3 regions of the Cohnella suwonensis genome follow, and region 3 is predicted to be linked to each of the others. Evidence: a T-box and tRNA genes for the amino acid it is inferred to sense, from the RefSeq annotation. Region 3 holds a T-box; the other regions hold tRNA genes.

Region 1 (3,273 bases), on a different contig from region 3:
ACATCGTTCAGAGCGACTCGGGAACGAGCCCGATCCCCTATCCGGGCGTCATGTTTAATTCGATGGCGAAGATGGCCGCCGATTCCGCGGCGCCGACATCGGTGCAGGCGGGGCAGATCGAGATCGGCGCTCAAGTGACGGTACAGTACGAGATGCAGTAAGAAGGACGTTAAGATAGCGGGATGAGGCATGGCTAACGAGAATAAAGCGAGCCGATCGCCATTGCCCGGCAGGAAAAATGAGCTGTTCCGAATGTCATTTCAAAGTGACATTGCGGGCAGCTCATTTTTTCGTTTTTCCCTCCAAGACCGGAATCCGGTCCTGCAGAGCGGATCCGGCCAATAAAGGCGTTGCAAGACCGGAATCCGGTCCTGCGGTGCGGATCCGGCCAATAAAGGCGTTGCAAGACCGGAATCCGGTCTTGCGGTGCGGATCCGGCCAATAAAGGCGTTGCAAGACCGGAATCCGGTCTTGCGGTGCGGATCCGGCCAATAAAGGCGTTGCAAGACCGGAATCCGGTCTTGCTCTAGTCAGGCGTGGCTTCGAACACAAATTAAACCGCCTCCGGGAGCCGGAGACGGTTCATGCGAGGGCTCGCGAATGCGCGGGCCGATTAAGCTTCTTTGTATTGGTGCATCTGCCGAATGGAGAGAGCTTCTTCAAGCAGCTCGATGAATTCCACGGAAAGGTTCATTTTCTTCGCTTCCCTGTACACCTCGAGCAGATGCTCGTCCTTCAGCGGGCGAAGAAGCGATGCTTTGTCGCTAAGCCGGCGGGCGGCTACCATGTCGATGTGGGAGTCGTGTTCTCTTTCATGGAAACTTCGGGTAGCAATGGGCGGTGAATGCATCGTGGAAGAGTTGTTCACCAAGTAAGGATAAGTACGATCTGACATTAATTTCCCTCCTCTGCGGTTCCTAGGAGATAACTATAATTGGAGGCAATTGGAATAACCTCATGGAAAGCATACCATGGATTGTCCGGATCGCAGAGGGGGTATTCAAAGATTTGAATTGTTGTTGACATATCGCGAATAGTGTGGTAATAGATGGGGCGATTTGGGCGATATCTGCAAAAAAACTCCGACATCCGGGTTACGGCGTCGGAGTTTTTCGTGGTTTAGGTGACTTTATCGATGACTTTGTCGATCAAGCCGTATTCCTGGGCCGTCGCGGCTTCCATGAAGTTGTCGCGGTCGGTGTCTTTCTCGATGCGCTCCAGCAGTTGGCCGGTACGCTCGGACAAGATGCCGTTCAGCTTGTCGCGAAGCTTGAGAATGCGGCGAGCGCGAATCTCTATATCGCTCGCTTGGCCTTCCGCTCCGCCGAGCGGTTGGTGGATCATTACTTCGCTGTTCGGAAGCGCGAAGCGTTTGCCTTTGGCGCCCGCCGCGAGCAGGAAAGCGCCCATCGAAGCGGCCATGCCGACGCAGATGGTGGACACGTCCGGTTTGATGAATTGCATCGTATCGTAAATGGCCATTCCCGCCGTAATGGAACCGCCGGGGCTGTTGATGTACAGGTGGATGTCTTTCTCGGGATCTTCGGCCGCCAAGAACAGCAATTGGGCGATGATCGAGTTGGCAACCACGTCGTTAACCTGCGTTCCGAGGAAAATGATGCGATCTTTGAGCAGACGGGAATAGATATCGTAAGCCCGTTCTCCTCGATTCGTTTGCTCGACAACCATAGGTACGAAACTCATGCTGGCGTCCCTCCTCATGAATGGTTTTATCTAATGTAACGCTTGCGGTTTTCTAATCATAGCGAATCCTCGAGCAAAAGTCAAAGAAAGTCAAAGGTGGGGAAAAGCCGATAAAAACAAAAAAACGACCGTATGGCACGGTCGGGGAAGTTAAATGATAAAAGTTGGCGCGCCCGTGAGGAATCGAACCTCAATCTCAGCCTTCGGAGGGCTGCGTCATATCCGTTGGACCACGGGCGCTCGTGAATGACAGCAAGAATTATTATAATCCGCGGGAAGTTAAAAAGCAAGGGAATGGACCATTTTAAATTTGTAATTTTCGTGTACGGCCGTACTTGCGCGAGAGGGGGATTTTAGCTAAAATAAAGGTGGGACTAAAAAGGTTGATGCGGGACGTTTTATGTCCAACCAACCGATGTCACCACAACATTCGCATCGAAGCCGGCAACAGCCATCCGGTCTCGGGAGGAAAAGCGGGAACTATGCGAAAAATCGTGGATATTCAGAAGAAGCTTCTACCCGATCTGCTGCAGGTCATGGAGAAACGGTACGACATTCTCCATCGCATCAACTTGGCGGGCATGATCGGCAGGCGCACGCTGGCCGCGAACGTCGATATGACGGAACGGGTGCTGCGAGCCGAGTTAGAGCTGCTACGCGCGCAAGGGTTGCTCGATATGGCCCCTTCCGGCATGACGCTGAGCGCGAGCGGCAAACAGCTGGTCGAAGAGATGGAACCGATCGTCAAGGAGTTGTTCGGACTATCGGACATGGAAGACCGTATGCGCGAGGCTTTCGGATTGAAGCGGGTCATTATCGTTCCCGGCAATTCGGACGAATCGGATCATACGAAGATGGAGCTCGGCAGAGCCGGCAGCCGCGTGCTGAGAACGAGCTTGTCGTCGGGGGACGTCGTTGCCGTCATGGGCGGATCGACGATGGCCCGCATGGCTTCGCAATTTTCCAATCCGTCTCAATTGAAGGATAATTGGTTCGTACCCGCAAGGGGAGGCTTGGGCGAGAGCGTCGATTATCAGGCGAACACGATCGCCGCGGAGCTGGCCAAGAGAACGGGAGCGCGTTACCGCATGCTCCACGTGCCGGACCACCTTAGCGAAGAAGCGTACCAGACGATCATGCAGGAGCCCAATGTACGCGAAGTGGTCGACATGATCCGGGGAGCGAGAATCGTCGTTCATGGCATCGGGGACGCCGTCACGATGGCGAGGCGAAGAAAGCTCAGCGAAGAGACGAAGGAAGAGCTCGTGAAGGACGGCGCGCTGGCGGAAGCGTTCGGCTACTATTTCGACCGGACGGGGAAAGTCGTTCATCGTATGGCGACGGCGGGGCTCAGACTCGACGATATCGAGGCGGCCGGACTTGTCATCGGCATCGCGGGCGGCCAGAGCAAGGGAGAAGCGATCGCTTCGGTTATGAGATTCGGTCACGACGACGTGCTGGTGACGGACGAAGCGGCGGCTTCGGAGGCGCTCAAGCACGTGTGAATCACGATGCGGACGCCGTATTCAGTTTTAAGCCCGAATAACGGGGAATCCTACAAAGTAACGA
Region 2 (3,273 bases), on a different contig from region 3:
TTGACCCCGCCGACGGAGAGTCCGAGCACCTCAGCGATTTCGTGCTGCTTAAGCTCGTATACCGCATCGAGCAATAGCGGTTCCCTGTACTTGGGAGGAAGGAGGAGCAGCTTCTCCCACAGCGTGCCTTCGACTAGCCGATCGAGAACCGTTTGTTCGGCCGACGGGCTAGAAGGTCCGGAATCGTCGGCGCCGGACAAGAGGGAAGACGGAATGACCCTTCTCCAATATGCGGTTTTACGTGCATTGAACGCGGTATTTCGAGCGATGGCGAATAGCCAAGTCCGGAAAGAGGACTGCCCCCGGAACGAACCGACGGCGGCGTGGCACTTAATGAACGTCGATTGAACGACGTCGTCGGCGTCGTGCCGGTTGCGAGTCATCGCGAACGCGTAGTTCCATACGTCTTGGCCGTAAGCCTTCATGACGTTCCTGAACGTCTCGTCGTCGAATGACGCCGCATGTTTCAGATGCTCGAAAGATTCGGACTCCAAGTCAACCACCTCGATCATTAGACAACGTCGCCGGTCAAATGGTTTCGCTTTCGCTGCATTTACGCTTTCCAAGCGACCAATATCGCGCCGGCGGCGATCATCGCGACGCCCAGAGCGTTGACCAAGGAAATCCGTTCGCCGAGAAAGAAATACGCGAGCGCGACGGCGAGCACGACGCTCAGCTTGTCGATCGGCCCGACTTGGGCGACTTTGCCGCCTTTCAGGGCGAGAAAATAAAAAAGCCAAGAAGCCGCCCCGGCGGCTCCGCTAAGCGCGATGAACGCCAGCGCCTTCTTCTGCGCGACGATATCCCCGAGCTGACTGAATTTCCCTTGAACGGCGACGACGCCGAGCAAGAACAAGGCCATAATGACGGCGCGGATGGCGGTAGCCGAATTGGCGTCGATGTCTTTGAGCCCGATCTTGCCGAATATCGCGACGAGCGCCGCCGTAGCGGCGGACAATAACGCGTAGACGAGCCAAACTCCCATAACGTTCCCTCCCGATTCGACAGTGTCCGCATTCGGCATGCGGTACAATTCCTTTATTATTTCGACGCGAAAGGGGATTATCATGCGGCGAGGTCCAAAATTCTTCATCATCGTTCAAGCGCTTGTAGCATTCCTTCTAATAGGAGGAGTACCGTTCGCGCAAGCCGAGAACGCGGGACATTCGGCGGGAAACGATCAAACATTGACGATAGCCGAATTTCTCGCGCTTGCGAACGAAGTTCTCGGATCGTCCGAAGAGGAAACGGACACCGGAGACCTGCATGTCGTTAGCCGCGCGGAAGCTGCCGTGTTGACGGCTTCGTTGTTGCATTTGGAGCTTTCGGAAGAGGAGGCTGGCGCCCCCTATTCCGATGCTGTCGGTTTGTCCCCCCGAGCTCTCGGCTCCATTCGGGCGCTGGCTGATTTACGGATCGTGAAGGGCTACCCGGACGGCAAATACAAGCCTTTTCGGCCGATAACGCGTTCGGAAGCGGCGACGATGCTCGGATTAGCGTCGAAGACGGGCTTAACGGGCGATCGGGTTTATGATCAAGCGGGCTCGTACGGTCCGGAATCGGGAACCGAAATCGTGTACGGGAACGTCATCGTATCCGGGCCAAGCGTGAAATTGCGGAATATGAACGTGAAGGGAAACATCGTGTTGACCGCGGGAATCGGGGAGGGAGACGTGAAGATCGATCGAGTAACCGCCAGCGGCAACGTGCTCGTCAACGGAGGGGGAACCGTGCCGATCGTAATAAAGGATTGCTCCTTCGAGGACGCGATCGTCGACGCGCCGAAGATGAAGATTCGCATTGCCATGGAAGGTGCCATAGAGATCGAACGGTTGGCGATCGAGTCGTCCGTCGTTCTCGATACGACCGCGATGAACGAGGAAGGCATGATCGTAGATCTCTTACTGAAAGACGTTGCGACGGTCATCGGGCGGGGGAGGATCGGACACGCCTCGATAAAAGAAGGAGCGGAAGAATCGACGTTCGAGATTCATGCAAGGGATGCTCCTTAAACAGAAAACCCGCCCATCGGTATCGGAAATACCGAGGAGCAGGTTTTATCGATTGCGAAATGGCCTCCCAGGAGGGATTCGAACCCCCGACCGCACGCTTAGAAGGCGTGTGCTCTATCCAGCTGAGCTACTGGGAGAAGTTGTGCCAAAGTGTCAGCTCAGACACGCAAAAATTATCTTAGCATATCGGGTGCCGCTTCGCAAGAATTAATCTTCCTCGTCCAACCGGGCTTTCAGAAGGCGAACGTCGGGTATGGCGATTCTTTTGTCTTGGATCGAGATCAGATTCTCGTCTTGAAGTTCCTGAAGCGCCTTGGACGCCGTCTCCCTCGCCGCGCCGACGCGGTCCGCCAATTGCTGGTGGGTCATTTTGACGGGCAAGACGACGTCGGTTTGCTGCCCGGGAGCATAGTCCGCGGCCATGCTTAACAGACGGTTCATGATTCTTGAACGGACGTTGAGGAACGTCAGGTCGTAAATTTGCCGGTTCGCGCGCCGCAATCGCTCCATCGTGTAATCGAGCAGATGGAAGGCGATATTTCGGTCGTACTCCATCAGAAGCAGGAAATCGCGGCGGCGCAAGCTGTACAGCTTCGTCGGGGTCAGGCATTCTGCGGTCGCCGAACGTGCCAGACCCGGTTTCATGATCGCCATTTCGCCGAACGCTTCGCCTTCCCTAAGCGATGCGAGAGCTATTTTCTTCGATTTATCGAACGTATAGATGCTGACGGACCCGCTGCCGATAAAGAATATTTCGTTACCCTCGTCCCCTTCGAGGAAGATCAGTTCCCCTTTGCGGTAAGATTTCTGATGCATGTACGGGATGAGTCGGTCGATCAGGGACGGTTCTATTTCGCGGAAAAAAGGAATGGAAGACCGAAGCTTTCCGCCGTCTACGGGCATATCTTTACCTCCTTGCTGGTATTCGTTATTCTCGAATCATTTTGACGATATGGAAAGTCATGTGTTTCATCAGGTCGATCTTCATGCCGCTTTCGTCCAATTCCACGACGGGCCTGCCGGGATTCGCCTTATTGACGGCGCGTACCGTTCCTCTCAAGCTGCCGGATAACGTCACCCTCGTTCCGACCGGATAAGGCTGAAAGGCATGCAGGAACGCTCGCACGACGGGATATCCGTAAGATGAATCTATTTTCGACATGACGAAGTCGATTCCTTCCGAGGGCGGCCGATCGTCCGATTCCCGATCGTTCATGAAGTAGTCGAAATCGCTTGCCAGCCCGCATATTTGAGCGGCTTC
Region 3 (3,273 bases):
CGGGACCGTTCCGGCATCGGTCCCGGGGGCGAGCGAAGGGCGGCGATCCCGTTGTCCGACGGGCATCTGGCTTTGCGAATTTTCGTCGACAAGTCCTCCGTGGAAGTGTTCGCGGGCGATGGGGAAGTCGTCATGACGGCGCGGATCTACCCAGGAGAAGCCTCGCAAGGAATCAAGCTGTTCTCGGAAGGCCCATGCCGCGTCGTCTCGTTTCGGAAATGGGATATCCGTTAACGGGACGAACGCGCGGGCATTCCGCTCACATCTCCCTAGGGGCGGCGATGCCGAGCAAGCCGAGCCCGCTCTTCAGCACATTCGCGGCGGCGGCCGCCAAAGCGAGCTTCGACGCGACTTCCGCCGGGTCCGCGCCTTCGGCCAGGATTTTGCCGGCGTTGTAGAAGCGGTTGAACGATTTGGCGACCGCGAGCAAGTATTTCGCCACGACGAACGGCTCGTTGTCTCGAACCGCCTCCGCCAATACCGCCTCGAAGCGGGATAGCGTTTTAACGCACTCCCACGCCGGTTCCGCGGCTAGATAGCTGCCGTCGATCGGATATTTCGCGCGCAAAGCCGAATAATCGCCTTTCCCGAGCAAGCTGCATATTCTCGCATGGGTGTACTGCAAGTAAGGCCCCGTTTCCCCTTCGAAGCTGACGGCATCCTCGAGGTTGAAGTCGACGGATAGCTGCCGGTTGTGCTTCAAGTCTCCGAAGATGACGGCGCCGACGCCGACCGCTTCGGAGACTTTCTTTTTGTTCGGCAACGAGGGACTTTTCTCTTCAATAATAGCGAGCGCGCGTTCGACGGCTTCGTCGAGCACGTCCTCGAGAAACACGACCTTGCCTCTGCGCGTCGACATCTTCTTGCCGTTGACCGTCATGAGGCCGAACGGCACGTGCCGGCACGAAGCCGCCCAAGAATGCCCCAGCTTGCCGAGCACGGCGAACACTTGCTGGAAGTGCAAGCTTTGTTCCGCGCCGACGACGTACAACATTTCATCGGCTCCGAGCTCCCGTTTCCGATAGATCGCCGTGGCGAGATCCCGAACCGGGTAGATCGTCGAACCGTCCTTCTTCAAGATGAGGCATGGCGGCAGTCCGAGCTCCTCCAAGCGGACGACCTTGGCGCCGTCGCTTTCCTCCAGCAATCCCGAAGCTTCCAGTTCCCGAACGACGGCGTCGATCCGGTCATTATAGAAGCTTTCTCCCGTGTAATGGTCGAACGATACGCTGAGCCGGTCGTACACCCGATGGAATTCCTTCATGCTCTCGTCCACGAAGAACCGCCACAGCTCGTGCGTTTCCTCGTCGCCGCGCTCGAGAAGCGCGAAAGCCTCGCGCGCTTCATCTTGCAACGCCGGCTCGCGTTCGCTCTCTTCGTGGAACCGAACGTATAACCGCAAGCTTTCGGCGATCGGCTCGTTCCGTAAAGCGTCCGTGTCGCCCCATCTCCGGTACGCGACGATCAGCTTGCCGAACTGCGTGCCCCAGTCGCCCAGATGGTTGACTTTGACAACCTCGTGTCCCGTCGCCGCGTACAGGTTCGCCAGCGCGTTGCCGATCATCGTCGAGCGCAGATGGCCGATGCCGAGCGGCTTGGCGATGTTGGGGGAAGACATGTCGATAACGACGCGTTTCCCTTCGCCAAGGCGCGACCGTCCGTAGTCCTCGGCCAGGGCGGCGCCGACGATGTCGCTTTTCCAGTGCGCTCCGCCGAACGTCAAGTTCAGATAGCCGCCCAGCGCCGCGGCCCGCACTTCGCCATCTCGGCCGACTATGCCGTTGATCGCGTCCGCGAACTGCTCCGCGAGCTTCTGCGGCGATTGCCGAAGAAGCTTCGAGAACGTAAAGCAAGGCAACGAGACGTCGCCCATTTCCCTCTGCGGGGGGACTTCCAGCATGCCGGTAAGCTTTGCTTCCGTCATGTCCGCTTCCGCGGGCAACGACGGAGCGATGATGGACGCGGCGATTGTCGTCAACATGTTTCCCAACCTCCCTAATCGAATAAAGTCAGTGAAATGCAAAAATCCCCCGTCTCGTTAAGAGACGGAGGATGAATCCGCGGTACCACTCTTATGGCGTTCCGCCCGCGCGGAACCCACTCGTATGCCCGTTAACGGCGTGCCGCCGGGTTTCCCTACTTCGTCGTTTGTTCGGGAAACCGACTCCCGAGTGCGGTTCGCCGAGTTCTCGCGCCGGCTTCCACTGTCCCGGCTCGCTGCGTTCGAGAATGGCTCGGTTACTCTCTCGTTCATCGTCGATCATTTATTTTACTCATTATAGCCGCGCCGTCCATCCTTATTCAAGCCCCGATTTCGTATTTGAATTGATCGGGCGATGTGTATATAGTAGTAACAAGAGTAACGAGGCGCAAGGAGAGGGAAAGATGCCGGACAAACGGAGCGTAACCGTCGGGTTCCGCAGCCGGCAGCAGGACGGCGAGACGGACCTTGCCGGATTGCCTGGCGAGCTGTTCCGCCTGGCCGCGGGTTGGGCGCTGACGTACAAGGAACCGCCCGACGAAAGCGGGGCGGAGACGAACAACACGTTGTTCGTCCGCGACGGGGAGCTCAGGCTCAGGCGCAGGGGAACGGTCGACTACGAGCAGGTTTTCCGCCTGGGGGAAGAAGCCGTGCCGGGTGAAATGACGACGCCTTACGGCGCTCACGACGTACGGGCGCGTACGTCCATGCTGGCATCCGAATTGTCGGAGGCCGGCGGTTACGTGGAATGGGAATACGAATTGCTCATGCATGATCAGTCGGCCGGAAGCTTCCGTATCCGTCTCGACATTAAGGTTGGCTGAGTTCAGCGTGAATGTTGCTTAGAAACAACGTAGTTGGAATATTTAACTGTAAAATGTGCATGAAAAAAGATACGCGGTAAGGCCTTTGCATGAATTATATGCAAAAGTGCACTTCATTTTGCGGATTTCAACTGATGCAGGATGAATCTGGTGAAATTAATGTATGTATTACATCTATTTTACCAGATATCTGATTTTTAGCCGAAATAACTGCATGTTTTACAGTTCATTTGTCTGTCATTAAGCCACAACAGAGTGGAACACAGCCTTAAGGTTTGATATTCGGGAGGAACGAAAGCCATGAACGCATTGGAACAATTGCAAACATCGGTGAAGGAGGCGCTAGCGGACGCGGCGCTCGCGGCGGGGCTCGCGTCATCGAGGGACGAGCTGCCGGCGATCGTCCTGGAAGTGCCGAAGGACAAAACGCACGGAGATTTGGCGACGAACCTGGCGATGCAGCTGACG

Evidence for each region. A T-box is a leader RNA that pairs with one kind of tRNA and senses whether it is charged. The one in region 3 lies ahead of argS (arginine--tRNA ligase), so its partner is inferred to be a tRNA-Arg.
Region 1: it encodes a tRNA-Arg, which carries the amino acid that the T-box ahead of argS (arginine--tRNA ligase) is inferred to sense. The anticodon was not compared.
Region 2: it encodes a tRNA-Arg, which carries the amino acid that the T-box ahead of argS (arginine--tRNA ligase) is inferred to sense. The anticodon was not compared.

What each region holds. Positions count from the first base shown of each region.
Region 1 covers NZ_JBHSMH010000101.1:28,412-31,684, forward strand. Annotated here, with positions in the region: gene ACFPPD_RS22590 (SIMPL domain-containing protein) at 1-161, shown strand, start outside; gene sda (sporulation histidine kinase inhibitor Sda) at 614-895, opposite strand; gene clpP (ATP-dependent Clp endopeptidase proteolytic subunit ClpP) at 1,120-1,704, opposite strand; tRNA gene ACFPPD_RS22605 (tRNA-Arg) at 1,870-1,944, opposite strand; gene ACFPPD_RS22610 (sugar-binding transcriptional regulator) at 2,187-3,209, shown strand.
Region 2 covers NZ_JBHSMH010000011.1:44,318-47,590, reverse strand. Annotated here, with positions in the region: gene ACFPPD_RS06430 (RNA polymerase sigma factor) at 1-512, opposite strand, end outside; gene ACFPPD_RS06425 (EamA family transporter) at 554-985, opposite strand; gene ACFPPD_RS06420 (S-layer homology domain-containing protein) at 1,068-2,012, shown strand; tRNA gene ACFPPD_RS06415 (tRNA-Arg) at 2,073-2,149, opposite strand; gene ACFPPD_RS06410 (Crp/Fnr family transcriptional regulator) at 2,220-2,915, opposite strand; gene ACFPPD_RS06405 (HD-GYP domain-containing protein) at 2,941-3,273, opposite strand, start outside.
Region 3 covers NZ_JBHSMH010000004.1:25,014-28,286, reverse strand. Annotated here, with positions in the region: gene ACFPPD_RS01425 (glycoside hydrolase family 32 protein) at 1-234, shown strand, start outside; gene argS (arginine--tRNA ligase) at 260-1,981, opposite strand; T-box leader at 2,039-2,263, opposite strand; gene ACFPPD_RS01415 (YwiB family protein) at 2,386-2,805, shown strand; gene argS (arginine--tRNA ligase) at 3,106-3,273, shown strand, end outside.